One region of the Amphibiibacter pelophylacis genome, then DNA from elsewhere that is predicted to be linked to it. Evidence: predicted binding sites of a transcription regulator. Region 1 holds the regulator's gene; each other region holds the start of a gene.
What was found. Region 1 encodes sigma-54, which starts transcription at its own class of promoters, with help from an activator protein. Its sites were predicted from a motif close to TGGCANGNAANCTGCTTT; they were not measured.
Positions count from the first base shown of each region.

Region 2: exaC (acetaldehyde dehydrogenase ExaC) is a predicted target of sigma-54. The motif match lies at 4,048-4,065, and genes of this name have one in related genera.
Region 3: RV045_RS00160 (pilin) is a predicted target of sigma-54. The motif match lies at 3,361-3,378, and genes of this name have one in related genera.
Region 4: glnA (type I glutamate--ammonia ligase) is a predicted target of sigma-54. The motif match lies at 4,115-4,132, and genes of this name have one in related genera.

Region 1 covers NZ_JAWDIE010000013.1:34,033-41,316, forward strand. Annotated here, with positions in the region: gene RV045_RS09410 (bifunctional chorismate-binding protein/class IV aminotransferase) at 1-761, opposite strand, end outside; gene RV045_RS09415 (THUMP domain-containing class I SAM-dependent RNA methyltransferase) at 758-2,116, opposite strand; gene rpoN (RNA polymerase factor sigma-54) at 2,140-3,948, opposite strand; gene lptB (LPS export ABC transporter ATP-binding protein) at 3,965-4,735, opposite strand; gene RV045_RS09430 (LptA/OstA family protein) at 4,735-5,370, opposite strand; gene RV045_RS09435 (D-alanyl-D-alanine carboxypeptidase/D-alanyl-D-alanine-endopeptidase) at 5,550-7,284, shown strand, end outside.
Region 2 covers NZ_JAWDIE010000007.1:97,638-104,921, forward strand. Annotated here, with positions in the region: gene RV045_RS06095 (Y-family DNA polymerase) at 1-1,124, opposite strand, end outside; gene RV045_RS06100 (LexA family protein) at 1,124-1,573, opposite strand; gene RV045_RS06105 (signal peptide prediction) at 1,618-2,049, shown strand; gene RV045_RS06110 (DUF779 domain-containing protein) at 2,025-2,402, opposite strand; gene exaC (acetaldehyde dehydrogenase ExaC) at 2,454-3,974, opposite strand; gene RV045_RS06120 (sigma-54-dependent Fis family transcriptional regulator) at 4,265-6,313, shown strand; gene RV045_RS06125 (FadR/GntR family transcriptional regulator) at 6,431-7,219, shown strand; gene RV045_RS06130 (enolase C-terminal domain-like protein) at 7,245-7,284, opposite strand, start outside.
Region 3 covers NZ_JAWDIE010000001.1:28,580-35,863, forward strand. Annotated here, with positions in the region: gene RV045_RS00135 (GNAT family N-acetyltransferase) at 1-434, opposite strand, end outside; gene rpsP (30S ribosomal protein S16) at 614-868, shown strand; gene rimM (ribosome maturation factor RimM) at 868-1,485, shown strand; gene trmD (tRNA (guanosine(37)-N1)-methyltransferase TrmD) at 1,509-2,315, shown strand; gene RV045_RS00155 (pilin) at 2,312-2,800, opposite strand; gene RV045_RS00160 (pilin) at 2,873-3,325, opposite strand; gene RV045_RS00165 (pilin) at 3,513-4,001, opposite strand; gene RV045_RS00170 (MBL fold metallo-hydrolase) at 4,112-5,023, opposite strand; gene RV045_RS00175 (CHASE2 domain-containing protein) at 5,083-7,284, opposite strand, start outside.
Region 4 covers NZ_JAWDIE010000024.1:4,638-11,921, reverse strand. Annotated here, with positions in the region: gene ntrC (nitrogen regulation protein NR(I)) at 1-716, opposite strand, end outside; gene RV045_RS12970 (two-component system sensor histidine kinase NtrB) at 713-1,894, opposite strand; gene RV045_RS12965 (hypothetical protein) at 1,952-2,605, opposite strand; gene glnA (type I glutamate--ammonia ligase) at 2,636-4,051, opposite strand; gene RV045_RS12955 (competence/damage-inducible protein A) at 4,180-5,064, opposite strand; gene RV045_RS12950 (EI24 domain-containing protein) at 5,061-5,906, opposite strand; gene RV045_RS12945 (Rne/Rng family ribonuclease) at 5,938-7,284, opposite strand, start outside.

The sequences.
Region 1 (7,284 bases):
ATCAGGTTCTCGGCGCGGTTCTTGGGGTCGGCGGCCAGCACTGCCGGGTCGCTGTCGGCGGGCGCGGTGCCCTTCATGGGCTGGGCGCGGAGCTGCCCGCCCTGCTGCGCCACCAGCAGCTCGGGCGAATGCGACAGCACCCAGCACAGTTCCGTCGGGGCGTCGCGCTTGCCGTCTGGCGCCGTCACATCCGGCAGCGCCAGCAGCGCGCCATAGGGCACGGGCTGGGCGCGGCGCAGGCGGGCGAAGAGCGCCACTGGGCCGCCCGCCAGCCGCCCGTGCAGGCGCCGCGTGTGGTTGACCTGGTAGGTTTCGCCCGCGCGGATGGCCTCGTGGATGTCCAGCACCGCCTGGCGGTAAGCGGTTTCGTCCTGATCGGTGGTCCAGCCCACGACGTCAGCGGGTTCATCGGCGGGCGTAATCTGCTGCAGGCGCTGCTGCACCTGCGCCGGGTTCAGGCGCTGCAGATGGTCAAAAACATGGAACACCAGCGCGGGCGCTCGCGGGCTGTCGGCCAGCCAGGCGGGCGGTACGGCCACGCCCTGCAGCGCCATGCCCCACTCGAAATCGGCCAGCACGATCGCGTGGCGCCCGGCGGCCAGATCGGCCTGCAGACGCTCGCAGCAAGCCGCCAGATCCTGCGGACCCAGACTGACATGGGCGTGGCGCCAGCCGCTGTACCAGCGGCTGCGAGCCAGCGCAACGTCGCCGAGGCCGCTGCTGGCGTCGTCGAGCAGCGCGAAGGGCGCCGGTTCAGTCATGGCGCGTCAGCAGCGCCCGCTGGCGGACGCCGCAAAGAGCCCGCCACCATGTCGAAGCGGAACAGGCGGCACTCGATGGCGCCGTTGTACATGGGCACGCGGGCCGATTCTTTCAGGCGCATCAGCGTGGGCAGTTTGAGTTCGGGCGTCAGCACCCAGGCGCTCCAGCCGGGGTAGTGGCGCTTCCAGTGCGCGGCCAGCAGCGAGAAGAAGGTCGCGGCATTCTGTCCGCCCGCAAAGGCCTCGCTGGCGACCTCGCGCGGGGCGGGGGCTGGCGTGTCGGGGCGGACGTCCTGGCGGCGACGCAGCGAGCCGCGCGCGGCGATGCGCTCGCCGTAGGGCGGGTTGAGCAGCATCACGCCGCCGTCCGCCGGGGGCAGGCGCTGCAGTGCGTCGCCGGTGTGGACCGTGAGCGCGTGCGCCACGCCCGCCGCCTGCGCGTTGCGCCGGGCGAAATCGCTCAGGCGGAAGGCGATGTCGGCGGCAAACACGGGCGCGCGCGGCGTGTGGATGGCGGCGCGTGCGGCGTCCACCTCGTCGGCCCAGGCGCGCTCCTGGCCCGCGAAAGGCAGCAGGCGCTCGAAAGCAAAGCGGCGGTTGAGGCCCGGCGCCATGCCGCAGGCCATCTGCGCGGCCTCGATGGCAATGGTGCCCGCGCCGCAGCAGGGGTCGAGCAGGGCCACGCCGTCCTGGCCCGTCCAGCCGCTGGCGGCGATCATGGCGGCGGCCAGGGTTTCCTTGAGCGGCGCCTCGCCCTTGACCTCGGTCGTGCCGCCTTTGGCGTCGCGCCAGCCGCGCTTGAACAGCGGCTGTCCCGACAGATCAACCGACAGCCAGGCGTGATCGGCGTTCAGGTGCAGCACCAGCGCCACGTCCGGGCGGCGCGTGTCCACGCTGGGGCGCTGCCCGACGGCGCGGCGCAAGCTGTCGCAAACGGCGTCCTTGACGCGCAACGCGACAAAATTCAGGCTGGGCAGCGGACTGCGCTGCGCACTGACATCCACCCGCATCGTCTGGCGGTGGCTGATCCAGGCCGGCCAGTCAACCTGCTCGGCCAGGGTGTAGATGTCGTCCTCAACCCTGTAAGCGCCATGCGCCAGCTGCCACAGCACGCGCTGCGCCAGGCGGCTGTGCAGGTTGAGGCGCAGCGCCACGCGCATGACCTCGGCCAGACTGGGACTGGCGTTCTCAGCGGCCTGGACCCAGACGCCGCCCTTGCCCGTCAGCGCCGCCAGTGTGGCGGGCAGCCAGGGGCTGATTTCGCGCAGCAGCAGGGGTTCGACCCCGGCGGCGCAGGGCAGGAAAAGGCACTGCCAGTCGGCCTGGGAAGACATCGGCATCGTCGTCGGGTTCATGGGCACTTTCGGAAAAAAGAGGATCAGTCCAGCGGACGGCGCAGGTTGGCCACCGGGATTTTCAGCGCTTCGCGGTATTTGGCCACGGTGCGGCGGGCGACCTGAATGCCCTCGGCGCCCAGCATCGCGGCGAGCTGGCTGTCGGACAGCGGCCGCTGCGGGTCTTCGGCCGCAATGAAACGGGCGATGTGCTGGCGCACGGCGGTGCTGGACATGGCTTCGCCGCCATCCTCGCGCGCCAGGCTGGACGAGAAAAAGAACTTCAGTTCGACCGTGCCGTGCGGCGTCTGCATGTACTTGCCGCTGGTCACGCGCGAGACGGTCGATTCGTGCAGGCCGACTTCAGCGGCGATTTCGCGCAGCACCAGCGGGCGCAGCGCCGACTGGCCCTGCTCGAAAAACCCCGCCTGGTGGTGGACGATGGCCTGCGCCACGCGCAGCAGGGTGTCAAAGCGCTGCTGCACATTGCGCACCAGCCAGCGCGCTTCCTGCAGGCAGTCGCCCATGCTGGCCGGGCGCGGGGGGCGCTGGGCTGCACCGCTCTCTGCGCCATCAGGGCGGCTGGCGTCCGCAGGCGGGGCGCTGCTGACCGGGGCAGAAGCCTCGGGCGCCGCTGCCGCCCGGGCGCTGGAGCGCTCGCCGCGCGGCGGGCGCATCCACTGCGCGTACTGCTCGTTGACGCGCACCCGGGGCATCACCGCCGGGTTGAGCGCCACCAGCCAGCCATCGACCAGCGCGTGGTTGACGCTGGGCGCCAGAGCGCCCCGGCTGCGCCGCACGATCACGTCGGGCACCACCACCTGCGCCTGCACGTCGGCAAAGCGGCGGCCGGGCTTGGGCTCGCAGCGGCGGATGAGCTGCGCAGCGGCCTGCACGTCGGCCAGTTCTGTGCCGGTCAGCGCGGCCAGTTTCTTCCAGTCGCGGCGGCCGACGGCGTCCAGATGGCGGCACAGCAGCACGGCCAGCGCCTGCTCGGGGCTGCGCGGCGCTTCGCGCAGCTGCAGCACCAGGCACTCGGCCAGGTCGCGCGCGCCCACGCCCGCAGGCTCCAGGCTGTGCAGCCAGCCCAGCGCGCACTGCAGGCGGGGCAGCCACGGGTTCTCGCCATCTGTGCCGTCGTCTGTGCCGTCGTCCGGGTCGACCTCGTCCGGCGGAAACTGCTCCGCCATGGCCTGCGCCAGCTCGTCCAGCGGCTCGGTCAGGTAGCCGTCGTCGTTCAGGGCGTCGATCAGCCACAGCAGCGCCTGTGCGTCGGGCCGCGACAGGCGCAGGTGGCGCACCTGGCCGCGCAGGTGCTCGGCCAGCGTGGGGCCCGGCTGGCCGCGCGCGCTGTGAGCGGCGCCGTCGCCCTCGTCATCGTCGTCGGACTGGCCGGGGGTGTAGGCGCTCAGGCCTTCCAGCCAGGCGTCGTCGCCGGCCGCAGGCAGCGGGGCTTCGGCGCTGGCGTAGGCCTCGTCCGGGCCATCGCCGCCGCCGCCGCTCTGGCGCTCGTCGCTGCGGCTGTCGCCGTCCCAGCCGCCGCCCATCGCGTCGAAGGAGACCAGTGTGTCCAGCGCAGCGGACGCTTCGCCATCGCCGCCATCTCTGTCAGTGCCCGGATCGGACGCTGTATCGGTCGCAACTTCGGCCGCAGCTTCGGCCGCAGACGGTGCGGCGTCAGGCGCGTCGATGCCGGGCGCGAGTTCCAGCTCCAGAAAAGGGTTGTCCTGCACGGCCTGCGCCAGCTCCTGCTGCAGCTCCAGCGCCGAGAGCTGCAGCAGGCGGATGCCCTGCGTCAGCTGCGGCGTCAGGGTCAGCTGCGTGGCGGTGCGGACCTGCAGGCTGGGCTTCACGCGGGGGCTCCAGCCATCACATGCGGAAATGTTCGCCCAGATAGACCTCGCGCACGCGCGGGTCCTCAACCAGCGCCTGAGGCTGGCCTTCGGCGAGCACATGGCCCTGGCTGATGATGGTGGCGCGGTCGCAGATGCCCAGCGTTTCGCGCACGTTGTGGTCGGTGATGAGCACGCCGATGCCCCGGTCGCGCAGGAAGGCGATGGTGCGCTGGATCTCGATCACGGCGATGGGATCGACCCCGGCGAAGGGCTCGTCGAGCAGGATGTAGCGCGGCTGCGTGGCCAGCGCGCGGGCGATTTCCACCCGCCGCCGCTCACCGCCCGACAGCGCCGGGGCGGGGCTGTGGCGCACGCGGCCCAGGCTCAGATCGTCCAGCAGGCCCTCCAGCAGCTCGGCGCAGCGGGCCCTGGACAGCGGCCGTCCGTCCGCGTCACGCTGAAGCTCCAGCACGGCCAGAATGTTGTCCTCAACATTCAGGCGCCGGAAAATCGACGCCTCCTGCGGCAGATAAGACAGGCCGAGGCGCGAGCGCTGGTGGATGGGCTGCTGCGTCACGTCGCGGCCGTCGATCAGGATGCGGCCCGCATCGGCGCCGACCAGGCCGACGACCATGTAAAACGTCGTCGTCTTGCCCGCGCCGTTGGGGCCCAGCAGGCCGACGACTTCGCCGGGGGCCACCGACAGGCTGACGCGCGACACCACCTCGCGCGGGCCGTAAGCCTTGCGCAGATCCTGGGCGAAAAGCCCCGACGGGGGATGGGGCGCGGGCGCGGCAGCAGCCATCAGGGCGTGCCCGGGCCCGTGGCGGCGTCCGGGGTAATGACGATACGCACGCGGCCCGGGGTGGCGGGCGCAGGCGCGGCCGCGCTGGCGCGGGGCTGGCCCTGCAGCGAGACGCGGCTGGAGGCAATATCGAACACCATCGCGGGCGCACGGGCGTCTTCGCGCGTGACGCCGCCCTGGGTGCGCACGAAGCGGGCATCGCCACTGAAGGTGACCTGGCGCGTGCGGCTGTCAAACACCATGCGCTGCGCGGTGCCTGTCACATTCTGGCCACCCGGCAGCGCCTGCGTGAACTGCGGCACCTGCCCGCGCCCGGCCAGCGCGGTGGCGACGACTTCGCCCGCATCGACCTTGCGCACTTCGACGCTGTCGGCCAGCAGGACAAAACCGCCCTGGCGCAGGCTGACCTGGCCGCGCAGGCGCACGCGCTGAGGGTCGAGATCGACGGTGCTGTCTTCCAGGCCCTGGCTTTCGATCACCAGCGGCTGGCGGCGGTCAGCGCTCGGGCCGCCCGCGGCAGACGGCGGGGTCTGGGCACTTTGGGCGTGGGCGTTCTGGGCACACACCAGCCCCGTGCCTGCCGCCAGCAGCATCGCCCCCCCCACCACCGCTTTTCGCAGACCCGTCGTGATCACTGCACGTCCTTCACTCTGGCCGATCCGGCAAAGCCTTTATTGTGTCACGGCAACATCGCCCTGTGCCTGTGCGTCCTTGATCACAAACCCGCAGCCCCTCCCCCGACTGGGGGACGGTGCGGGGCGGTTGTGCGCTACATTCTGGCGCTTGCCGCCCCCTGCCGGGGCACGAAAGTGCCATGACTGATTTTCTGTTTCCCTGCGCCCTGTCCCGATTCTTCTTTTCCCCGGCGCGCCGCAGTGTGTCCAGCGCCGTGCTGGCGGGTGTGGTGCTGGGTGCGCTGCTGGCCGCGCAGCCGCTGGCCTTGGCCGCCCCAGCCCTGCCTGCGAACCCGGCGACGAACCCTGAACCCGCCGCCAGCGACGCCGCGCGCGCCGAGCTGACCGATATCTTCCGCCGTCTGGCTCAGGCGGGCATCAGCGCTGACAGCGTGAGCTGGGCCGTGCTGCGCCTGGACGGCACGCCGGGCGGGCACGCGGTGTCCATTTACCGCTCGGACCAGCCCGTGATGCTGGCCTCAACCACCAAGCTGGTGACCACGCTGGCGGCCAACGAGCTGTTGGGCCCGCGTTTTGCCTGGCGCACGCAGGCGGTGCTGGAGGGCACTTTGAGCGGCGGCGTGCTGAGCGGCGATCTGCGCCTGATCGGTGGCGGCGACGCCTCGCTGACCTACGAGCGACTGCGCCAGTGGTTTGTGCAGCTGCAAAAGCGCGGGCTCAAGCGCATCACCGGGCAGATCATCCTGGACGACCGCGCCTTTGCCATCACGCCCGCCGACATGGCGGCCACGCCGGGGCCCAGCTCCAACAGCCCGCTGCACACCTGGCCGGATGCCTACATTGTCAACACCAGCGCCTACCAGCTCAGCCGCGCTGCGCCGACGGCTGCTCCTGCGGCCGGAGCGGCTGTGGGAGCCGTTGCGGGATCAGTTGCGAGCGCCCCGCGCAGCGACGGGGCCATCGCCGACGCCGCCATCGCGCGGGCGCTGAAAGCCCCGGCAGCCCCTGCCGCGCCAGCTCAACTGGCACGCCCTGCCCCCGAGTGGCAGTTCAGCCCCGCGCTGCCCGATGTGCCGCTGACCATCGCCAGCGACAGCCGGTGCTCGCCGCGCGCGCAATGGCTGCCGCAGGATGCGCCCCACCCCACCGGCGTGCTGCTGATGGGTCTGGGCGGAAAGAACTGCGTGGACAAACCCCGGACAGTGGTGCTGCGACCTAGCCCGCTGTCCAGCGCAGGTCTGACGCGCGCGGCGTGGGAAGCGGCGGGCGGTGAGCTCGACGGCCACGTCGTCTGGGCCACGCCTGCGCCACCGCCCAAGCCCGTCAAAGGCCGCAAGGCGCAGCGCGTGCGTCCGCCCAAGGCCTGGGCAACGCTGGCTTCCGAGCCCCTGCCCCAGCTGATCCGCCACACCAACAAGACCAGCGACAACCTGTACGCCCGTCACCTGCTGCTGAGCCTGGCGCCTGGCTTCCCAGCCCAGCCCGCGCGTCTGGCCGCCGCCCGCCAGCGCGTGCAGGACTGGCTGATCAGGCAGGGTCTGGCCAAAAACGCCATCGCGCTGGACAACGGCTCGGGCCTGGCGCGCAGCGAGCAGGCGCGGGTGCAGGATCTGGCGCGATTCGTCGCGCTGCAGTGGGCCAAGCCCGCGCAGCAGAAGCTGATCCTGCAGACGCTGCCCGTCGCGGGCGAGGATGGGACGCTGGCGCGTTACTTCAAAGGCTCGTCCGCGCAGGGCATTGCGCATCTGAAAACCGGCACGCTCAACGGCGTGCGCGCGCTGGCCGGGGTGGTCACGCCCAAAAACGGCCTGCCCGTGGCGCTGAGCGTGGTTGTAGTCAGCCCGAACGCCCACCGCGCCATGCCCGCGCTGCAGCGCTGGGTGGAATGGGTGGCGCGCTACGCCAGCCAGGCGC
Region 2 (7,284 bases), on a different contig from region 1:
CTGGGCGGCTGGGGCGGCGGCGCGAACAGGTCGGCCTGCGCAGGCGCCTGGGCAGGGCGCAAGTCGAGCAGCATCACGCCCGCCTTGCGGTAGTCGAAGCCGGGACGCCACAGCGCATCGAGCGCGGCCAGCGCGGCGCCCGCCAGGCGCGGGCTGCTGTCGGTCGGGTCCAGCGGCACGGTCAGCGCGGCGCGGTACTGCGCATCGTTCGGGCGGAAAGGGCTGGTGCGCATCATCACGTGCACGGCGCTGCAGAACAGGCCCTGCGCACGCAGCCGCGTCGCAGCGCTGGCGGTGAAGGCCATCAGCGCTTCGGCCATGACGGCCTTGTCGGTCACGGCCTGGCCAAAGCTGCGGCTGAACATCACCTGCTGGGTGGGCGGCGGCGCGTCTTCCAGCGGCAGGCAGGGCTCGCCCGCCAGCTCGCGGGCGGTGCGCACCAGCACGATGCTGAAACGCTTGCGCAGCACGCCCGCGTCGGCGCGGGCCAGATCCAGCGCCGTGCGCAGCCCCAGCGCTTCCATCTGCGGCGCCAGGCGACGGCCCACGCCCCAGACCTCGGCCACCGGCGTGGCGTCCAGCAGGATGGCCTGCTGGCGCGGGCTCTGCGCCGCCATGTCGCACACGCCGGCCAGTTTGGCAGGATAGCTGCCGGGCTTGCGCGCGGCGCTTTTGGCAATGTGGTTGGCCAGCTTGGCCAGCGTCTTGGTCGGCCCGAAACCGATGCAGACCGGCAGACCGGTCCAGCGCTGCGCCCGCTGCTGCATCGCCAGACCCAGCGCGGGGCGGTCCGCCAGGCCGCTGACATCCAGGAAAGTCTCGTCGATGCTGTAGATTTCCTGCCCGGGCGCCATGTCGCCCAGCACGGTCATCAGGCGGTGGCTGAGATCGCCGTACAGCTCGAAATTGGCCGACAGCGCGACCAGATCGCCCCGGCGCTCCAGGTCGCGCAGCTCGTGCATGGGCTGGCCCATGCGCACGCCCAGCGCCTTGGCCTCGTCGGAGCGCGAAATGGCGCAGCCGTCGTTGTTGGACAGCACAACCACCGCCCGGCCTTCCAGGCGCGGGTGGAAAACGCGCTCGCACGAGACGTAAAAGTTGTTGGCATCGACCAGCGCGAACATCACAGGCTCCTCAAACGGCCCGCGCGGTGCGGGCGCAGGCTGGTCACGACGACGCCCCACAGCCGCCACTCCGAGCCCTCCTGCGGCTCGAAACTGGGGCCTTCGCTGCCGTGTGCCTCCAGGCGCAGCACGCCGTCGCGCTGGTGCAGGCGTTTCACGGTGAGTTCGCCGTCCAGGATGGCGACGACCACGTCGCCGTGCTGCGCGTCCAGTGATCGGTCCACGACGACGACATCGCCGTCGAAAATGCCCGCGCCCTCCATCGACCGTCCCGACACGCGCAGAAAGAAGGTCGCCTCGGGGTGATCGGTCAGCAGATCGCGCAACTCGATGGGGCGCACGTCAAAGTCGGCCGCAGGCGAGGGAAAACCCGCTGGAACGCGGCTGGATTCAATCAGCTGGACCAGAACCGGGTCGGTGCTGGCGATGCGGTGGACGGTGGTGGTCATGGTGATCCTCAGGCAATCCATTATCCCGCGCTATGCTTTCTCCCATGAACCCCATTCCTGCTTTATGGCGCATCCTCTGGCCCCTGCCCTGCAGCGCGGTGGGCCTGGTGCTGGGCCTGCCGCTGCTGGCGCTGGGCGGCAGTGTGCGGCGCGTCGGGCCGACGCTGGAGATCGCATTGCGTGCCCGCCAGTACGAGCTGCCGCGCTGGGTGCACCGGCTGCGCTTTGGCGGCATCACCTTCGGCCATGTGATCCTGGGGCAGAGCCACGAGCTGCTGGCCGTGCTGCGCGCGCACGAGCGTGTGCACGTGCGCCAGTACGAGCGGCTGGGGATTTTCTTCTTTGTGGCCTATCCGTTGGCCAGCCTGGTGTCCTGGTGGCGCGGGCAGGGCGCGCACGCGGGCAACCGCTTCGAGCGCCAGGCTGTGGCGCAATCAGCGCCCGATAGCGATCAGGCCAGGTCCCGCTCGACCTGATCGCGCACGCTCGCCCATTCCTCATCGGTGAAAAGGCGCGAGCGCGTGTGAAAGGCCTTGCCCGTGCTGCCTTCCAGCGAGAACGTGCCGCCATGGCCGTCGATCACATCCAGGATCAGCTGGGTGTGCTTCCAGTAGTCGTACTGCAGTTTGCCGATGTAAAACGGCATCCCGCCGACGTGGCCCAGCAGGACGTCCTGCGGACCTATGGTCAGGTCGGTGGGCAGGTAGCAGTTGGCGGCGCTGTTGTCGCAGCAGCCGCCCGACTGGTGGAACATCAGCGCGCCATGCTCCCGGTGCAGTTCGGCAATGAGCTGCAGCGCAGCCTCGGTCGCAATGACGCGGTCCACCATGGCGGTCTCCTTTCAGGCTTTGGGGCGATCGGGCGGTCGGGCGGCAGGCGGTCAGAAGAAGCCCAGCTTGTTCTCGCTGTAGCTGACCAGCAGGTTTTTGGTCTGCTGGTAATGGTCGAGCATGACCTTGTGCGTCTCGCGGCCGATGCCCGATTCCTTGTAGCCGCCAAACGCCGCGTGCGCCGGGTAGGCGTGGTAGCAGTTGGTCCACACGCGGCCGGCCTTGATGGAGCGGCCCATGCGGTAGGCGACGTTGCCGTTGCGGCTCCACACGCCCGCGCCCAGGCCGTACAGCGTGTCATTGGCGATGGCCAGCGCTTCGGCCTCGTCCTTGAAAGTGGTCACGGCCAGCACGGGGCCGAAGATTTCTTCCTGGAAGAGGCGCATTTTGTTGTGCCCTTTGAAGACCGTGGGCTGCACGTAATAGCCGCCCGCCAGATCGCCCGGCAGCAGGGCGCGCTCGCCGCCGATCAGCAGCTCGGCGCCTTCCTGGCGGCCCAGTTCCAGGTAGGAGGTGATTTTGGTCAGCTGCTCCTGCGAGGCCTGCGCGCCGATCATGGTGGATGCGTCCAGCGGGTTGCCCTGGGTGATGGCGGCGATGCGCTTGAGGCAGCGCGCCATGAACCCGTCGTAGATCGATTCGTGGATCAGCGCGCGGCTGGGGCAGGTGCAGACTTCGCCCTGGTTGAAGGCGAACAGCACCAGGCCTTCGACGGCCTTGTCCAGGAAGCCGTCGTCGCGCTCCATGATGTCGGCGAAGAAGACGTTGGGCGATTTGCCGCCCAGCTCCAGCGTGGCCGGGATCAGGTTGTTGGCGGCGGCCTGTGCGATGACGCGGCCGGTGCTGGTCGATCCGGTGAAGGCGATCTTGGCGATGCGCTTGCTGGTCGCCAGCGGGAAACCCGCCTCGCGGCCATAGCCGTTGACCACGTTCAGGACGCCAGGCGGCAGCAGATCGGCGATCAGCTCGATCAGGATCAGCAGGCTGATGGGCGTCTGCTCGGCGGGCTTGAGCACCACGCAGTTGCCCGCACCCAGCGCCGGGGCCAGCTTCCAGGCCGCCATCAGGATGGGGAAGTTCCACGGGATGATCTGGCCGACCACGCCCAGCGGTTCGTGAAAATGGTAAGCCACGGTGTCGCCGTCGATGTCGGACAGCGCGCCTTCCTGCGCCCGCACGCAGCCCGCGAAGTAGCGGAAGTGATCGCTGGTCAGCGGGATGTCGGCGTTCAGGGTTTCGCGGATCGGCTTGCCGTTGTCCACGGTTTCGGCGTAGGCCAGGCGCTCCAGGTGGGCGTCGATGCGGTCGGCGATCTTCAGCAGGATATTGGCCCGCACGGCGGGTGGCGTCTTGCCCCAGCCGTCGGCGGCGGCGTGGGCGGCGTCCAGCGCCAGCTCGATGTCCTCCGCGGTCGAGCGCGCGGCCTGGGTGTAAGGCTTGCCGGTGATGGGCGTGATCACATCAAAGTACTGGCCTTTGACCGGCGCACGCCACTGGCCGCCGATGAAGTTGTCGTAGCGGGCCTGGTACTGGATTTTGGCGTCGGCCGAGCCGGGTGCGGCGTAGATCATGGTGGGTCTCCGGGGGTTATGGTCTGTTGTGCTCAGTGGCAGTCTGGGGGCAGCGGCCTGCCCATGCAGAATCATTGCAAGGGCCGTGCCAGCGCAGCCCTGCCCTGTGCGGCGGCTGCGAAGCGGGGCGTAACTGTCACAGGGCGCAACAGCGGCCGGGCCGGGTGTCCGGCCGGGTGTCACTTTCTGTGACAGTTGCCACTGCGCCAGTCCCGTTGCGGTGGGGGGTTTGTGGTCTGCCACTACACTGGTCCGAACAGGCTGCGACAGATGGCCTGCAGGAGACAGCGATGCGTGCATCCCTTGCGTCATCCGGCCCGCTGCGCCAGTGGCGGCGGCAGTGGCTGGACCACGGTGCGTCCCCGCAGCTCAGCGCCGACGCGCCGAGCATGCCCGGCCTCACGCCGGAGCTGCTGCGCTCGTGGCGCCGCTCGCTCGATGCGGGCCTGAGCCCCATGGGCCGCCTGGCGCCGCCCGACAACGCCAGCGGCCCCGAGCTGCAGCGCCTGCGCAGCCGCCACCACGACATGATCCGCCACGCCCTGCCGGTCATGGACCACCTGATGGGTCAGGTCGGCCAGAGCCTGGTCGTGCTGGCCGATCCGCTGGGCGTGCTCATGCACACGCGCGGCAGCACCGCCTTCGCCAGCAAGGCCGAGCGCGTGGCCCTGCTGCCCGGCGCGTCCTGGCACGAATCCTGGCGCGGCACCAACGCCATCGGCACGGCGCTGGCCGAAAGCCAGGCGGTGGAAATCCACGGCGCTGAACACTACCTGGACCGCCACGCCTGCCTGACCTGCGCCGCTGCGCCCATCGCCTCGCCCACGGGCGAACTGCTGGGCATTCTGGACATTTCGGGCGATCCGCGCGGACGCCTGCCGCACAGCCTGGGTCTGGTGACCCTGGCCGCGGGCCTGATCGAGAACAGCCTGATGCGCGCCGGAGCCAGCCCGCACCTGCTGCTGCAGCTGCACCCCACGTCAGAGGGCCTGGATTCGGTGGATCAGGCGCTGCTGGCGGTATCGCCCGATGGCTGGATCGTCGGCGCCAACCGCCGCGCGCTGGCGCTGCTGGGCCTGCAGCAGCGCGACATCGGCGGACTGGCGCTGGACCGCGTTCTGGAGGCGCGCATCGGCGATCTGATCGCCCTGGCGCGTGGCGGCCAGCCCCGGCAGCTCGCGCCCAGCAGCGCAGCGGGTGAGGCGCTGCACCGGCCGGAGCGCCTGTTCGTTCGCGTCCACGCCCCAGCCTGCGAGCCGCCGCTGCACGCCGCCTCGGCCCAGGCGACGTCGCGCGCCAGCGCCCCGCCTGCGCCAACCGCCCCGGCCCATCCCCCCGATGCGCTGGCCGTGCTGGACAGTGGCGACGCCGCCTGGCGCGAAGCCGCCCGCCAGGGTCGCCGCCTGATCGCGCGGCAAGTGCCGCTGCTGATCGCGGGCGAATCGGGCGTGGGCAAAGAGGTGTTTGCGCGCGCGCTGCACGCTGTCTCGCCGCGCGCGGCCGGGCCTTTTGTGCCCATCCACTGCGCGGCGCTGCCCGAGGGGCTGATCGAGGCCGAGCTCTTTGGCTACACCGGCGGCGCCTACACCGGTGCCAGCCGCCAGGGCGCGACCGGCCGCATCCGCCAGGCGCACGGCGGCACGCTCTTCCTGGATGAGATCGGCGACATGCCGCTGGCCCTGCAGGCCCGCCTGCTGCGCGTGCTGCAGGACCGCGAGGTGCAGCCGCTGGGCAGCGGCGCAGCGGTGCGGGTGGATTTCACCCTGTTGTGCGCCAGCCACCGCGATCTGCAGCGCGAGGTGGCGCAGGGGCGTTTCCGCGAAGATCTTTACTACCGCATCCAGGGCGTCACGCTGACGCTGCCCGCGCTGCGTCAGCGCAGCGACCGCATCGCGCTGGCGCACAGCCTGGTCGCCCAGCTTCAGGCCGAAGCCGGGGAAGAAGCCCAAGGCGAGACCAGCGTCGGGCTGTCTCCCGCGCTGCAGTCCGCCCTGCAGCGCCACCCCTGGCCGGGCAATGTGCGCCAGATGCGCAGCGTGCTGGCCGCCGCGCTGGCGCTGCGCGATGCGCACGAACCCCTTCTGGACCTGCACCACCTGCCGCCCGCTTGGCTGGACGAGGCCCTGGCCCAGCCCGACAGCGCAGCCCCGCACCCGCCGCCCGGCAGCGAGCACGTCCACGCCGCCGCCAGCGCTTCGCCGCGCACCTTGCGCGAGCTGTCCGACCAGGTCATGGCCCGCGCGCTGGAAAACGCCCGGGGCAATGTCTCCGCCGCCGCCCGCCAGCTCGGAATCAGCCGCCAGACGGTGTACCGGTGGCGGGCTGGGGGAAATGCATAAGAGTTCGACTGCTCACCGAAAAGACCACACAGTCGGCACCATCACATCACAAAACCAAGTCAGTTCATTCCTACATTTTCTCCTGCCGCAGATGGACAGAGCGACACAACAACTTGTATGATGACCGTATATTCCTCTTTTAAAAATTTTAACACCCATATGCCTGCCACCCCTCTTTCAAAAAGAAAAACCCGGAGTCTGACCGATGAAGTGGTTGCCGCTATTTCGCAGAAAATCAGCGACGGAATTTATGTGGCGGGCGCCAAATTACCCAAAGAAAACCTGCTGATTGAAGAATACGGCGTCAGCCGGACTGTCATACGCGAGGCCATTTCCCGGCTGCAGGCCCATGGCCTGGCTCAGACAAAGCACGGCATAGGAACGTTTATACTTTCTCCTGAAGCTGGGGTCTCTGTACGAGTCGGAACCAGCCAGCTTAATACTTTACGCGATGTTATTGCCATTCTAGAACTGCGGATCAGCCTGGAAAGCGAAACTGCTGGCTTGGCAGCCCAGCGACGCAGCCGGGATGACTTGGCCCGAATTCACCAGGCAGCACAGGACTTTGGGAGCTGTATTTCTGCGGGCACGGATACATCAACCGCAGATATTGACTTTCACCTGAGTATTGCCAAAGCCACAGGCAATCATTACTTTCATGATATCCTGCTCCAGCTCAGTCAGGCACTGATCCCCAGACGGCGCCTGGGACCAATGCCTTGGAGCCAGCATAACAATCAGGCCAGTTATCTTCAGAAAATTCATGAAGAGCACCTGTCGATTGTTGACGCCATTTCCCGTCAGGATCCGGAAGGAGCACGGGCAGCGATGCGAACCCACCTGGGCAATAGCCGTGAGCGGCTGCGTAAAGCACAGGAGCAGGCTCTGCCGGAGCAGATCGGCTGAGCCAACTCTGCCTTTGGCGTGGTTGTCAACGGACCATAGCCGGTTTCTTGGGATCAAAAGTCCAG
Region 3 (7,284 bases), on a different contig from region 1:
GCCACAAGCCCTGCGCGCACGAAACCGGCGCGCTCGTGCAGACGGATCGAGCCCAGGTTGGCGCTGTCCCCGATCATGGCGACCATCTGGCGCGATCCGGCCTGAGTGCAGCGCGCCATCAGCTCGGCCAGAAGCGCCGAACCCACGCCTTGGCCCTGGGCCTGTGGCGCGATGTAAACCGAATCTTCCACGCAGTAGCGAAAGGCCTGGCGCGGGCGAAGCCAGCCCGCATAGGCGTATCCCAGAATCTGGTGGGCCTCGTCCCGCGCCACCAGCCAGGGCAGTCCCAGTGCAGCCACGCCGTCAAAGCGCTGGCGCATCTCAGGCACGGTGGGCGCGACGGTTTCGAAAGTGCCGGTGCCGTGATCGACCGCGTGGGCGTAAATCGCCTGGACGGCGGGCAGGTCGGCAGGGGTGCAGGGTCGGATCAGCATGAATGTCGCCAATTTCTGACAGATGAGGGCGGGTACGGTGCCCGCAGCAGCGGTGGGCCGCTTATAATAGCCGGTTCATTCAAAGTTCCGGCTGATGTTCAGGCTGGAACGCTACAGATCAGACTCCGGCCGTACCGCGCTTTCTCAAGCGGTCCGGCCCAACATTCAGGAAGATGGGCATGGTTGTCATTCGTTTGTCGCGCGGCGGTTCCAAAAAGCGTCCTTTCCACAATATTGTCGTGGCCAACTCGCAAAACCGCCGTGACGGCCGTTTCATCGAGCGCCTGGGCTTTTACAACCCCGTGGCCTCGGGCCAGGCGGAAACCCTGCGCATTGCGCTGGACCGCGTCAACTACTGGGTGAGCGTGGGCGCGCAGCTGTCCCCCGCCTGCGCCCGTCTGGTTGGCGAAGCCAAGAAGACGGCCACCGCCTGATGGCCGTGGCGGGTTTGCCGTCCGGGCTGCTGCCCCTTGATGCGCAGACCCCGTGGCCGGACGATGCGGTTGAGGTCGCCTGCATCACAGGCGCCTGGGGCGTCAAAGGCGGCATCCGGATCAAACCGTGGTCATCTGACCCGCAGGCTTTGCTGGGGGCCAGACGATGGTACTTGCAGGCGCCTGAAGCTGTGCTGCGCCAGCCGCAGGCTGCGGGCGGCGCCGCAAAAATCGCCATCTCCTACCCCTGCCGCGTGCAGGTCGCCCAGGTCAAGCCCCAGGGCGAAGGCATGGTTGCGACACTGCGCGAAGTGGCCGACCGCGCCATTGCCGAAGCCCTGCGTGGGGCGCGGATTTTTGTCTCACGCGCGCAATTCCCCAGCGGCGATCCCGACGAGTATTACTGGGTCGACCTGATCGGTCTGGAGGTTCTCAACCAGGATGGTCAGCGCCTGGGCACCGTGCACGATCTCATGAGCACCGGCCCGTCCAGCGTGCTTGAGGTGCATGGTGACGCCCGCCAGCACCTGATTCCTTTTGTCGCGCAGTATGTGCTGGCCGTCGATGTGGCGGGCGGGCAGATTCGTGTGGACTGGCCCGAGGATTTCAGCGATTGAACCCGCCGGATCCGGTCTCTTCGATGAATCAGCAGGACTCAGACGGCGCGCGCGTGCAGCGCGTTGATCTTATTACCCTGTTTCCCGAACTTTTTCCGTCCCTGATGGCTGTGGGTGTGACGCGCCGCGCCTATGCCCTGCATGGGGCCAGCCCGGATGCTGCTGCGGCACTCAGTGCAGCAGCGGCCTGGCCGGCGGGCGGCGCGGATGCGGCGCTGCAGGTTCATCTGTGGGCGCTGCGCGATTTTGCGCAAGGCACTTACCGCCGTGTGGACGACCGCCCCTTTGGTGGTGGCCCCGGCATGGTGATGATGGCCGAGCCGCTGGAGCGCGCCCTGGCCGCGCTGCCGCCAGACGGCGCGCAGAGCCCGCGCTGCGTCATCCACTTCAGCCCCAGTGGCCAGCCGCTCACGCAGCTGCTGGTGCAGCGCCTGGAGCGCATCCCCCGCCTCGTCGTGCTGTGCGGCCGCTACGAAGGCATAGACCAGCGCGTGCTGGATCGGCATGTCGATCTGGAAATCAGCTTGGGGGATTTCGTGCTGTCGGGCGGCGAACTGCCCGCGCTGGCGCTGCTGGACGCCATGGCGCGCCTCAAGCCCGGCGTGCTGAACACGGCGCAATCCCACGAGCAGGACAGCTTCTCCGACGGCCTGCTGGAAGGCCCGTGCTACACCCGCCCCGAGCGCCTGCCGCCCGAGCTGGGTGGCCTGGCTGTGCCCGACGTGCTGCTGAGCGGCGACCACGCCAGGATCGAGCGCTGGCGCCGCGAACAGAGCCTGGCCAAAACCGCGCGGATCAGGCCAGATCTGCTGGCTGATCCCAAGCCTTAAGGCGTTTTGGCTGCCGTGCGGCAGTTGGCGGGCAAATACTTGGGATCAAGGGTGCCGCCGCAGGTCCAGACAACATTTTGACTTGATACGCTGGGCTGGCTCAGATCGAAACTGGGTACCAGTGCCAGTGTGTTCTTGCCGATCGGAGCGACGGCCTCCGTGAAGGTGACTGTGATGGTGCCATTGGTGGCGCTGGCCACATTGGCAATGTTTTTTGTGGGCTTGACGATTTGGATGCCCAAGTTAATGCCGCAGAGGGTGGCATCCGGGTTGTAGCCCAGACATTCCATGTTCTGAGGGCCACGCGAGGTAAAAGTCTCCATGATTGCCGTTTTATAACCTTGGGCCAGACTTAGGCCTTCCGTCACTTTGGAGCGCGTTGTGTAGTCCAGAAAAGCTGGGGTGGCAATAGAAGCAAGCACACCAATGACGGCGACCACGATCATCAGCTCGATCAACGTGAAGCCACTATTTTTTCTCTTCATGATGGGCACTCCGCAGCAGGAAGCAAAAAGCGCCCGAAGGCGCTTTCTGGATTGAATCAGGCATCAGCGAGATTAGGTACCACGGCACTCGGCCGGCAGTACGCTCTGCGGAAGGGCGTTAGTGCCGCTGCTAGCACCAGCACGGCATTTCCAAGCGATGGAACCGGTGCTTGTAGTGACGTCAGGCGTCAGCGTCAGTGTGGCATCGGTGGCCACCTTGTCATTGAACGTCACCGTGATCACGCCGTTGGCACCCACTCCAACACTCTTGACGGCCGTGCCGACAATCTTGTTGGCTTCAGGCAGACCAACGTCAGAGTTGCTTGTGGGCAGCTTGTTGTTCGAGGTGTAGTACTCGGTCACACCTGTTTTAGCCGCACTGGCCAAGGTCAGGCCTTCTGAAACGCGGGCGCGTTTGGTGTAATCCTGGTAAGCCGGCAGCGCAACGGCTGCGAGGATACCGATGATGGCCACCACGATCATCAGTTCGATCAGGGTGAAGCCTTGCTGGGCACGTTTTTTCATGGAGAACTCCTGGAGGGTTAAAGGATGACTTCCTCTAAGCAGGTTCCGTGCCAGGTGTTTGAGTTGAGCCTGCTGGCTGCGCAAGGCTTGTGCGTGACAAAGTGCAGGTTTGTACGGCGTAGCGGGCGACACTTTTTGCGCAGCCCTCGGCTGGCGGGCGGCAAAAAGTGTCAACTGACAAAAAACGTCAGCCTGTTGCTGTGCCTGCCGTCTTGCACTCGCTGGGCAGATACTGGGGTTTGACGCCCTTGTCGGTTGCCGGAGCGCAGGCCCATTGCAGCGAGCCGTCTTTGTCCTGCGGGGTGAGGGTCAGCAGGTTGTGTGTGGCGTCATCGACTTTCGTGGAGAAAGTCACGGTGATGACGCCGTCAGCACCGACCTGCACGTTGTCCACGCTCTTGCCTTTGATGGTGGCGGGCAGACCGGCTTTGTCATTGGCGGTGGGCCAGGCGCCGTTGTTGGCGTAATACTCGGTGACGGCGGTCTTGGCCCCGCTGGCCAGCGTCAGGCCCTCGGTAACGCGGCTGCGTTTGGCGTAATCCTGGTAGGCGGGCAGGGCGACGGCGGCCAGGATGCCGATGATGGCCACGGCCACCATCAGTTCGACCAGGGTGAAGCCGTGCGGGCGCACTGTGGTGCGGTGGGCGGTACGTTGCGGGATGCGGCGAGGGGTCATGATGTGCTCCAGTGGGGGTGTAAAGGCACATCCAATCTAGTCGCACGCGGCGCGGGTGTCTGTCCCCTCGCGGGGGGTGTCGGTCGCTGGGCTCGCGCCGTTTTACGCCATCACACTGCGCACCGCAGCGCCTGCTCTGGCAGCGCGAAAATGGCTGGGCGCTCCCAATTCAGCTGCTGACCCTGCTGCAGCGGCTGCAGGCGATGGTGACCGCCTTGGCAAGGAGCAAACAGGGGGGCCTCGCTGGAGCGCAGACCTGCTTGCGGGCTGTTGTGCTGGCCCATCTGCTGGCAGGCAAGGCCCAGGCTGCGCAGCACGGCGGCGTGTTCGCCCGGTTTGATGTGGGTCAGGTGCACGGTGGTGGGCTGGCGCAGCTCGCCCAAACCCGCCAGCAGCGTGGCGGGGCAGTGGTGGCCGCTGATGCGGGCCAGCAGGGCGTCGTCGTCGGAGAAGGCGGTTTCGGCGATCAGTGCGGCCACATCCAGCTCGTTGAGGCGCTGCCACAGCGCCGGACAGGGGCCGGTGTCGCCGGTGTAGGCCCAGACGCGGCCGGGCTCGTCCGCCGGGGAGACGGCATAGCCGACGGCAGGCACACTGTGCTCGGCGGGAAGGGCTTCGATCCGGCGGTCACCCAGGGCGATGATGTCGCCGGTCTGCAGGGGCTCGAAGGCCAGCGTGGGCTGGCGCGGCGAGGGCAGGGCGCTGAAATCGGGCCAGATCACGCCGTTGAAAACGTGGCGGCGCAGGGCGTCCAGCGTTTCGGGCAGGGCGTGCACACGCACCGGCGGGCGCGATGCGCGCTGGCGCAGCCGCATCACCGTGTCGGCCAGAAAGCCGATGGACACCACGTGATCCAGGTGTGAATGCGTGATGAAAATATGGTCAATGCGCGCCATTTCGTCCACCGTCAGGCCGCCCACGCCCGTTCCGGCATCGATGAGGATGTCGTCGTCGAGCAGGAAGGTGCTGGTGTGGCTGCCGGAGGCGATGGAGCCCGAGCAGCCCAGGACGCGAAGTTGCATGGTGAATCTGGGGCTGGCGAAACGCGATGATGCGCGCCCCGCCGGACAGGGGCAAGGGATTAATCCCCTGCTGTGTGGGAAATAGCACCAGCCGGTGTGCTGTTGTGCACGCAAACCGGATCCCGTAAAACGGGTGTCAGCACCGCCACCTTCTGCTGGCGGCCCTTGACCTGGACTTCGGCGACGGCTTGCCAGTGCCACTCGGGGCCAGGCGGCGTGACGGGCCGTCCGCGTCCTTTGCCGGGTGCAGGCGCGGGGTGTTTCTGCCAGGGCGTGCAGGCCAGTTGCGTGGCGGCGCTGGCCAGCACGGCCACACCAAACTGGCGCGTCAGCGCCTCCAGCCGCGCGGCCACGTTGACCGCATCGCCGATCACGGTGTAGGTGCGGCGCACGTCCGAGCCCATGTCGCCGACGCAGACCATGCCCGTGTTCAGCCCCACGCCCATGCCCACGCCGGGCAGCCCGCGCTGGGCCAGATCCTGGTTGAGCTCGGCCAGCGCCGTCTGCATGGCCAGCGCGCAGCGCACGGCGCGCCAGGCGTGGTCGGGCTGGGCCACCGGCGCGCCCCAGAAGGCCATGATGGCGTCGCCGATGTACTTGTCCACCGTGCCCTGGTGACGGTGGACGACGGCGCTCATGCGCGACAGGAAGAGGTTGATGATGTCGCGCAGCGCGCTCGGGTCCAGCCCCTCGGCCAGCGCGGTGAAGCCGCGCAGGTCGCAGAACATCACCGTCAGCTCCCGGTTTTCGGCCTGCAGGCTGTAGCGGCCGGGGTGGCGCGCCATCTGGCGCACCAGTTCGGGTGGCACGTAGCTGCCAAAGAGGCGGACCAGATCGCGTTTCTGGCGCGTCTGCGTCACATAGCCCCAGCTGGTGGCGCCGATATAAAGCAGGGCGGCCAGCATCAGCGGCGCAGCCATGGGCAGCGCCCAGTGCTCGCTGCGGTACAGCCACAGATTGAGCGCGACCAGACAGGACGTGCATCCCAGCAGCGACATCACGCCCGACCACGGTCCCAGCCAGAGCACCGCGCTGCCCACCCACAGCCCGACGACAATGAGCGAGAGAATCTCGTAGCCGCTGGCCCAGTCCGGCCGCCAGGGCAGATCGCCGTCGATCAGGCCGCTGAGCACGTGGGCGTGCACCTCGACACCGGGCAGTGCCGGGGCGATGGGCGTGGCGCGCAGATCGGCCAGCGCAGGCGCCGAGCTGCCCACCAGCACCAGCCGCCCCTGCAGACGCGCGCGCAGCGCCGCCACCTGCGCGGGCGCCAGCTCGCCCTGGCGGGCCTGCCACAGGGTGGCGGCGCTGATGCGGTCGAAGGCCGATGGCGGGCCAGGGCTGTCCTCCGAGGCGGGCCGTGCGCTGCGCCAGGGCACCAGCACATCACCCATGCGGCCCAGGCCCATCGTCCGCGCCGCCTGGCCCGGCGGTGTGAGCGTCAGGCCCAGCAGCAGGCGCTGGCCGCTGTCGCTGCGGCTGGCGGGCAGCCACTGCGGCTGCACCTGCATTCCGCTGTGCGGCAGCAGGTACAGCGACAGCGCCAGCGAGCCATAAAACTGCCCGTCCAGCGGCGTCACCAGCGGCACGCGGCGCACCACGCCATCGCGGTCGGGCAGGGCGTTGATGAAGCCGCCGCGCACCCCGGCGTACGCGCGGGTGCTGGCGCCGTAACCTGTCCAGGGCGAGATCAGCCCTGGCGCAGGGAACAGCGGCGGCGGCAGGTGGCCGTTGCGCTGGCCCAGCCGGTCCGAGGTCAGGTAGTAGCCCAGCACCACCGGCTGCTGCGCCAGCCAGGCGCCCAGGGCCGGGTCGGGCTGGGTGAGGCTCTGCCAGTCGCGGGTGTAGCGGTTCAGGGCCGGGTGCTGCTGGGTCAGGCGCTGCCAGGCCTGCAGCGGCACGGTCTGCTCGGGTTCGGCCAGGACCAGATCGAAGGCGACGGCGCGGGCGCCCAGGGTGGTTGTCAGTTCGCGTGTCAGCCCGGCCAGCGTCTCGCGCGGCCAGGGCCAGCGGCCCAGACGCTGCAGGCTGGCTTCGTCGATGTCAACGATCACAATGGGCGCGCTGCTGGGGCGGCGCAGCGCCAGCGAGCGCACGTCCTGCAGCCACCACTCGACGCGTTCGACCGGCGCCAGGCGCAGCACGCCCACGGCGTGAAAGGTGCCTAAGGTGACCAGAAACCCCAGCGCCAGCCCGACCAGCCAGCGCAGCGGCAGCCGCCACAGGGCCTCGCGCCAGCCCAGCCAGCGCTCCCGGCTTGC
Region 4 (7,284 bases), on a different contig from region 1:
CTTTGCGCGCCGGTGAAAGCGCCTCGTTCGTGACCAAAGAGCTCCGATTCAAGCAGTTCCGCCGGAATCGCCGCCGTATTGATCGCCACGAAAGGCCCTTTGCTGCGCGGGCTGTGGCGGTGCAGGGCGCGCGCGACAAGCTCTTTCCCCGTGCCCGATTCGCCAGTGATCAGCACCGTGGCCAGGCTTTTGGACAGACGCCCGATAGCGCGGAATACCTCCTGCATCGCGGGCGACTGCCCCAGCAGATCGGGCCAGCCACCCGCCGGAGCGACCGGCTCGGGTGCAGCGCCTGGCGCTTCGGACTGGGCCTCCGCGCTGGCGCGGCGGCTGACGGCCTGCTCGACCAGGTGGACCACCTGGGGCAGATCAAAAGGCTTGGCGACATGCTCGAACGCCCCGCCCTGCAGCGCCGAGACCGCGCTGTCCAGGTCGGCGTAAGCCGTCATGATGATGACGGGCAGCAGCGGGTAGCGCAGGCCGATGTCGGCCAGCAGTTCCAGCCCCGAGCTGCCCGGCATGCGCACATCGGACAGGAGCACATCGGGCTGGCTGGCAGCCAGCGCCTGGCTGACCGCGTCGGCGCGCTCAAAAGTGCGCAGCCGAAAGCCCGCCCGCACCAGCGCGCGCTCGAGCACATAGCGGATCGAGGCGTCGTCGTCGACCACCCAGACTTCGGCACCGGGGCCGGTGCTGCTCTGCAGATTGGCGTTCATGCGCGTCCCTTGTCTTCCTGGGCCGCTGGCCCGCTCACAGGCAGCAGCACGCGAAAGACCGCGTGCGGCTGGGCCTGCTCCAGTTTCAGGCTGCCTCCCAATTGCTGGGCGTAGGTCTGCGCCAGCGTCAGGCCCAGGCCCGTGCCACCGCTGCGCCCCGAGACCATGGGCGCGAACAGCGTGTGCTGCAGCTCGGGCGCGACGCCCGGCCCGTTGTCGGACACCGTCAGCTCGATGGCCAGGCGGTGGCGCGACTGCACCACCGTGCTTTGACGCACAGCGCGCGTGCGCACCGTGATGCGCGCATCCCCGGCCAGACGGCGCGGCTGCAGCATCTGCGCGGCGTTCTGCACCAGGTTCAGCACGACCTGGACCAGTCGCCCGTGGTCGCTCCAGAGCTCGGGCAGCGAGACGTCGTAATCGCGCTGCCAGCTCAGGCCCTCGCCGTACTCGGCCTTGACCAGGCGCCAGACGTGCTCGCAGACCTCGTGGACATTCACCCAGCCCTGCTGGCGCGGCGCCCGCTGCGGCGTCAGCAGCCGGTCGACCAGGCCCTGCAGGCGGCCGACCTCGTCGTCGACCACGCGGGCGCACGATCGCCATTCCTTCAGCATGTCGCTGTCCAGCGCGGCGCTGCCGTCTTGCAGCGCGGTGAAATCCATGGCCATCAGCTGCGCGGCACCCCGGATGCCGCCCAGCGGGTTTTTGATCTCGTGCGCCAGCGCGCGAAACAGCGCGTGCTGCGCCATCTGGTGCTCGCGCGCCTGGCGCTCCTCGTCCTGTTCCTGCTGGCGGGCCACCGGCCACATCTGCAGCAGGCACCAGCCTTCGTCGCTGCGGCTGATCAGCCCGCGCAGGCGAGAGGCGGGCCCGACGCCCTCCCCCATCAGCGCCGTGGGCGGGCGCAGCCAGGCTGCACCCCCGAGGGTGGCCTCGAAGTGGCTGTGGCCAAAATCTTCCCGGCGGATGCGGTCCATGGCCTGCAGCACCTCGTCGCCCAGCACCAGCCAGTCCTGGACTGGCCGACCGCACAGCTGGCGCAGCGAACGTCCCAGCGCCGATTGCAGCGCCGCGTTGGCGTGGCGGACCTGGCCTTCGCCGTCCACCCAGGCCAGCCACACGGCCATCTGGTCAAAGGCAGGGCTGTGCGCCGGCAGGCCAGTTTCGGGGGCTTGCACGCAGGAGTCTCCTTCAGTGATAGGCCCGGGCGGCGAAGGCGCCCGCAGCCCAAAGGGCTAGCGCCTGAGCCGTTCGAGCTCTTTGGTGATGGCGCGCACGTCGTTTTCATGACGGGCCACGCGCGTTTTCAGCTCGGCCAGCCGCTGCTGGTAGGCCGGGGATGTGGCGGTTTCGCCGGGCTGCAGGGGCAACTGGCCGCCTGCCAGCTGGGCGCGCAGGGCGTCCAGCGCGGCGGTTTCGCGCTGCAGCTCACTCTCCAGAATCATGCGGGCGTCTTTGTCGCGGTTCTGCTGGGTGGTGCTTGGCACCCGCGCGTCGCCATCGGCGTAGAAACCCGGCCTGCTGCCCGCCCCAGCACCCGCGCTTTTGGGCGCAGGCGATCGGGCTGGCGCACGCTCGCGGGACGCGGTGCTGGCGGGCCTGTCGCCCCCCACCACCTTATCCTGCGTCTGCTGCTGCACCTCGTTGAGGTTGACCTGCGGTGCGGGGGTGAGCCGCACCGGCGAGGTGATGACGGTGATCGGCGCGTTGCGTATCGGGCTGCACTTGAGCCGTTTGGCCTCCGCCGCCGTATAGGCGTCGGTGTAAAGCACCGGCGGGCCCGGACAGCGGTACACGGTGGCCGCACGCAGCGGCCCAGCCGCCGATCCGGCGGCAAGAACCACCAGAACCGCTGCCGTGCGCCGCAGGCCTGCCGCCGTGTCCGTCATCCGTCCATCGCCCTTTCGCTGCCTGACCGTTTACAGCGTGTAGTACATGTCGAACTCAACCGGGTGAGTCGCCATGCGGAAGCGCGTCACTTCCTGCATCTTCAGGTCGATGTAGGCATCGATGAAGGCATCGGTGAACACGCCACCCTTGGTCAGGAAGGCGCGATCCGCGTCCAGAGCTTCCAGCGCCTGATCCAGGCTGTGGCACACGGTCGGGATCTTCGCGTCTTCTTCGGGCGGCAGGTGGTAGAGATCCTTGGTGGCGGCTTCGCCCGGGTGGATCTTGTTCTCGACGCCGTCCAGGCCCGCCATCAGCAGCGCGGCAAAACCCAGGTAGGGGTTCATCAGGGGATCGGGGAAGCGGGCTTCCACGCGACGGCCCTTGGGGTTGGCCACGAAGGGAATGCGGATCGAAGCGGAGCGGTTCTTGGCCGAATAGGCCAGCTTCACCGGGGCTTCAAAGCCGGGCACCAGGCGCTTGTAGCTGTTGGTGCCGGGGTTGGTGATGGCGTTCAGCGCGCGGGCGTGCTTGATGATGCCGCCGATGTAGTACAGCGCGAAATCGCTCAGGCCCGCATAGCCGTCACCGGCGAACAGGTTCTTGCCGTCTTTCCAGACCGACTGGTGCACGTGCATGCCACTGCCGTTGTCGCCGACGATGGGCTTGGGCATGAAGGTGGCCGTCTTGCCATAACCGGCGGCGACGTTGTGGATCACGTACTTTTGCAGCAGTGTCCAGTCGGCGCGCTCGGTCAGGGTCGCGAAGCGCGTGCCGATTTCCATCTGCCCGGCGTTGGCGACTTCGTGGTGGTGCACTTCAACGGGGATGCCCAGCTCTTCCAGGATCAGGCACATTTCCGAGCGCATGTCCTGGCCGGAATCGACCGGGGGCACGGGGAAGTAACCGCCCTTGACGGTGGGGCGGAAGCCCTTGTTGCCGCCCTCGAACTCGGCGCCGGTGTTCCAGGCACCTTCTTCAGACTCGATCTTGTAGAACGAGCCGCTCATGTCGTTGCCCCAGCGGATGCTGTCGAACACGAAGAATTCGGGTTCGGGGCCGAAGTAGGCGGTGTCGCCCAGGCCGGAAGCCTTCAGATAGGCTTCGGCGCGGCGCGCCAGGCTGCGCGGATCGCGCTCGTAGGCCTTGCCATCGCTGGGCTCGACCACGTCGCAGGTCAGGATCAGCGTCGGCTCCTGGAAGAAGGGGTCGATGTTGGCGGTGTTGGGATCGGGCTTGAGCAGCATGTCCGAGGCTTCGATGCCCTTCCAGCCCGCGATGGACGAGCCGTCAAAGGCGTGGCCGGATTCGAACTTGTCCTCGTCAAAATGGGACACGGGCACGGTGACGTGCTGCTCTTTGCCCCGGATGTCGGTGAAACGGAAATCCACGAACTTGACTTCGTGTTCGGCCACCATCTTCATCACGTCTGCGACGCTTTTGCTCATTGTGCTCTCCATAAAATCCCGGACGGTGCGCCGGGGTTGAACCAGTGATCTCTGAATCAGACTACAGCATAAACCATGCCAGAGGCGCTCCCGGCGGACGCAGGCGCAATCCGGCGATCATGCACCATTCAGGTGCTGATCATCTCCTGAAAACGCACCGATAAGGTGCGCAACTCGCCCAATAACTGGGCATAGGCGGCTTCGGTGCACTGGGGCTCGCCCTTCACGCCCAGCTCGATGTGCGGACCGTGCTGCGGGTGCGCCACGCTGGGCAGGCTGAAGACGCGCACGCCGGGGTGCTGGGCCTCGATGCGCTCCATCAGCGGGGTCAGGCGCGACTCAAAAGTGTCAAAGACGATGATGGCGCGCTCCAGCCATGCACCACGGTGGTGCCAGGCGGCGTACTCGCGGTCCAGCACCTCTTCCAGCATGGGGTGGGCCATGACCGGAAAGCCGGGCACGAAGTGCAGATGCGCCACGCTGAAGCCGGGAATGCGGTTGTAGGGGTTGTGGATCAGGCGCGCCCCCTGCGGCAGCACGCCCATGTGCAGGCGGTGGCGGTTTTCGGGGCGATCGGGGTCGTAGCTGACCCCTTTTTCCTGCGCCATCTCTGCGGCGCGGGTGTGGATCAGGGCCTGCGCGCCCTCGTGGCGGTGCAGCGGGCGACCCAGCGCGCGCGCAGCGCAGGCGCGGGTGTGATCGTCCGGCGTGGCGCCAATGCCGCCAAAGCTGAAAGCGGGCGTGGGCTGCCGGGCCGCCCAGGCCAGCGCCTCTTCGATCTGCGCGGGCTCGTCGCCCACATAGCGCGCCCAGGCCAGCTGCAGGCCGCGTGCGTTCAGCGCCGCGATCAGCGCCGCCATATGGCGGTCCTGGCGGCGGCCGGAGAGAATCTCGTCGCCAATCACCAGCGCGCCAAAGGCCGCAGGCGGTCCAGCGTGCAATGCGGCGGCGTGGCGCTCGAGCGCGTCGTCTGGCGCGCCGGTGTCAGGGGGAAATTCGAGGGGATCGCTCATGTCAGCCCAGCAGCAGGGGCGGCCGGACCGTCCAGCCGCTCCGCGTCATTTTGGCGCAGCAGGTGCAGACGCGCCAGGGCGAAGTGCGCAAACCAGCATGCCGTGAAGGCGAAGACCACCGTGTAAAGCCACACCACCACCACCACCAGCAGCGGCGCCAGCACCACGGCAAAAGCGCCCAGGATGCTGAACAGCACGGTGGGCGCCGCGCCAAGATAGCCGCTGATCACGCCCATCAGCAGGAACCAGCCGCGCTGGCTGTGCAGAATCTGGCGCGATTCTTCGGCGCTGGCGTATTCGGCCAGCACGTCGTGCGCCATGACCTTGCCGGTCAGCCAGCCCCAGATCAGCGGGGGCAGCACCAGCACCAGCGGCGGGATCAGCCACAGCGGCACGGTCAACACGGTGAGGACCAGCGCCAGCAGCGTCCAGCCCAGTGACAGCCCAAGGCCGCGCCACAGGCCGGAGCCCTTGCCCGCCGCCATCTGCGCAAAGCGCCGACGCTGCACCAGACGCACCAGCCCCGGCGTCAGCCACAGCGACACCAGCAGCAGCGACGTCATCACCAGCAATGGCAGCGCCAGCGCGATGACAATCATCGGCGCCAGCACCACGCGCAAATCGGGCAGGCCGATCTGCTGCAGCCACAGCGTGGCGGTCTGGCCCAGCGACCAGTCGCCGATGACAGCCTGCACCGCCTGCACAGCCGGGTGCCAGAACCACACGCCCAGCGTCAGCGCCAGCATCACCAGCACCGCCAGGGGCAGCAGCGTCAACAGCAGCACCTTGGGGTGCAGGCAGTAGGCGGCGGCACGCCAGAAGGCGTCCATGACGGCCTTCATGCGCGCCTCACCATTCGTGCATCAGGCCCATTCAGGCCCCATCAAAGGGGTAGCGCACGCCGGCCAGATCCTTGCGGGTCTCAACCAGCACCAGCGGGCCGGTGTCGGCGGGCGGCAGCGGGGCGCGCTCGCGCGGCACATGCGCGGGGCGCGGCTCGCTGGCGATCTGCTCGCGCACGGCACGCACGCGCTCGCTGTCGCTCTGCACCCACTGCAGGCCAGCGCCCGACAGCATCTGCGCCAGATCGCGCTCGGGCAGGCTCCAGCCCGTGGCCGGGGCGGTCGTCAGGCTGGGCGCTGCATTTTGTGCAGGCGCCACAGCGACAGCCGGTGCTGGCGCGGCCACCACGGCAGCAGCGACCGTCACAGCCGGAACGACGGCGGGGGCCACAGGCGCAGCGAGCACAGGCTCAGCAACGGGAACCGCAGCAGGCTGCGCCGCCACGGGAGCGCTTGTTTCAGCCACAGGCTGGCTCACGACCGGCTCGTCGGCCACCTCGTCCATCACCACAGGGTGGGTGGACACGTCGGCGGCGGTTTCGGTGTCAGCCGCTTCGTCCAGCGCAGTGACCACCGGGCGGAAGCCCTGGTCCAGCGCCAGGTCGCCCGGCACGGTGTCGACAAAATCCTGCTGCGCCAGGCCTTCGCGCTGGGTGCGCGGGCCGCGCAGACGGCGTCCACGTCCCCGGCGGCGGCGGCGTTCCACGTCCACCCCGGCTTCGCCGTCGGTGGATTCGGCGGCATCGGTGCCTTCCTGGCCCTCGGCCACGTCCAGCGTGTCAGTCGCGTCAGCAGCGTCAGTGTCGGCGGCGTAGGACTGGGCCGCATCAGCAGCAATCAGTGCCTCCTGGCCTTCTTCTGCGCGCTCTGCGCCTTCAGCGCCCGCGGCGTTTTCAGGACGATCCCGGCGCGGACGGCGGCGGCGGCGTCCGCCTTCGCTGGCCTCGCCCGATTCGGCCGGTGCGGCATGGGTTTCGGCACCCATCGCGGCGACGGTGCCGACAGCAGCGGCAGCGGCCACACCCGCAGCAGCGATGCCGTAGCCAGAAGTGGAGGACGGTTCGTTCAGCGCCTCGTCACGGGGGTCAGCAGGGGTTTCGGCCACAGCGTCTGCAGGATAGGGACGGCGGGCACGGCGGTTGCCGCCGTCGCCTTCCGCACGTTCAACGCGCTCCGGCCGATCATTTTTCTCCGGGCGCTCGGCGCGCTCGGGTCGGTCCGGGCGATCAGCGCGGGGCTGACGCGGCTGGCGCTCGGGACGCGCCACCGCGCCGTCCTCAGCAGGAGCGGCTTCGGGACGCGGGCGGCGGCTGTCGCCACGGGCTTCGCGGGGTTCGCGGTTCTCGCGGCCTTCACGATTTTCACGGCCTTCGCTGCG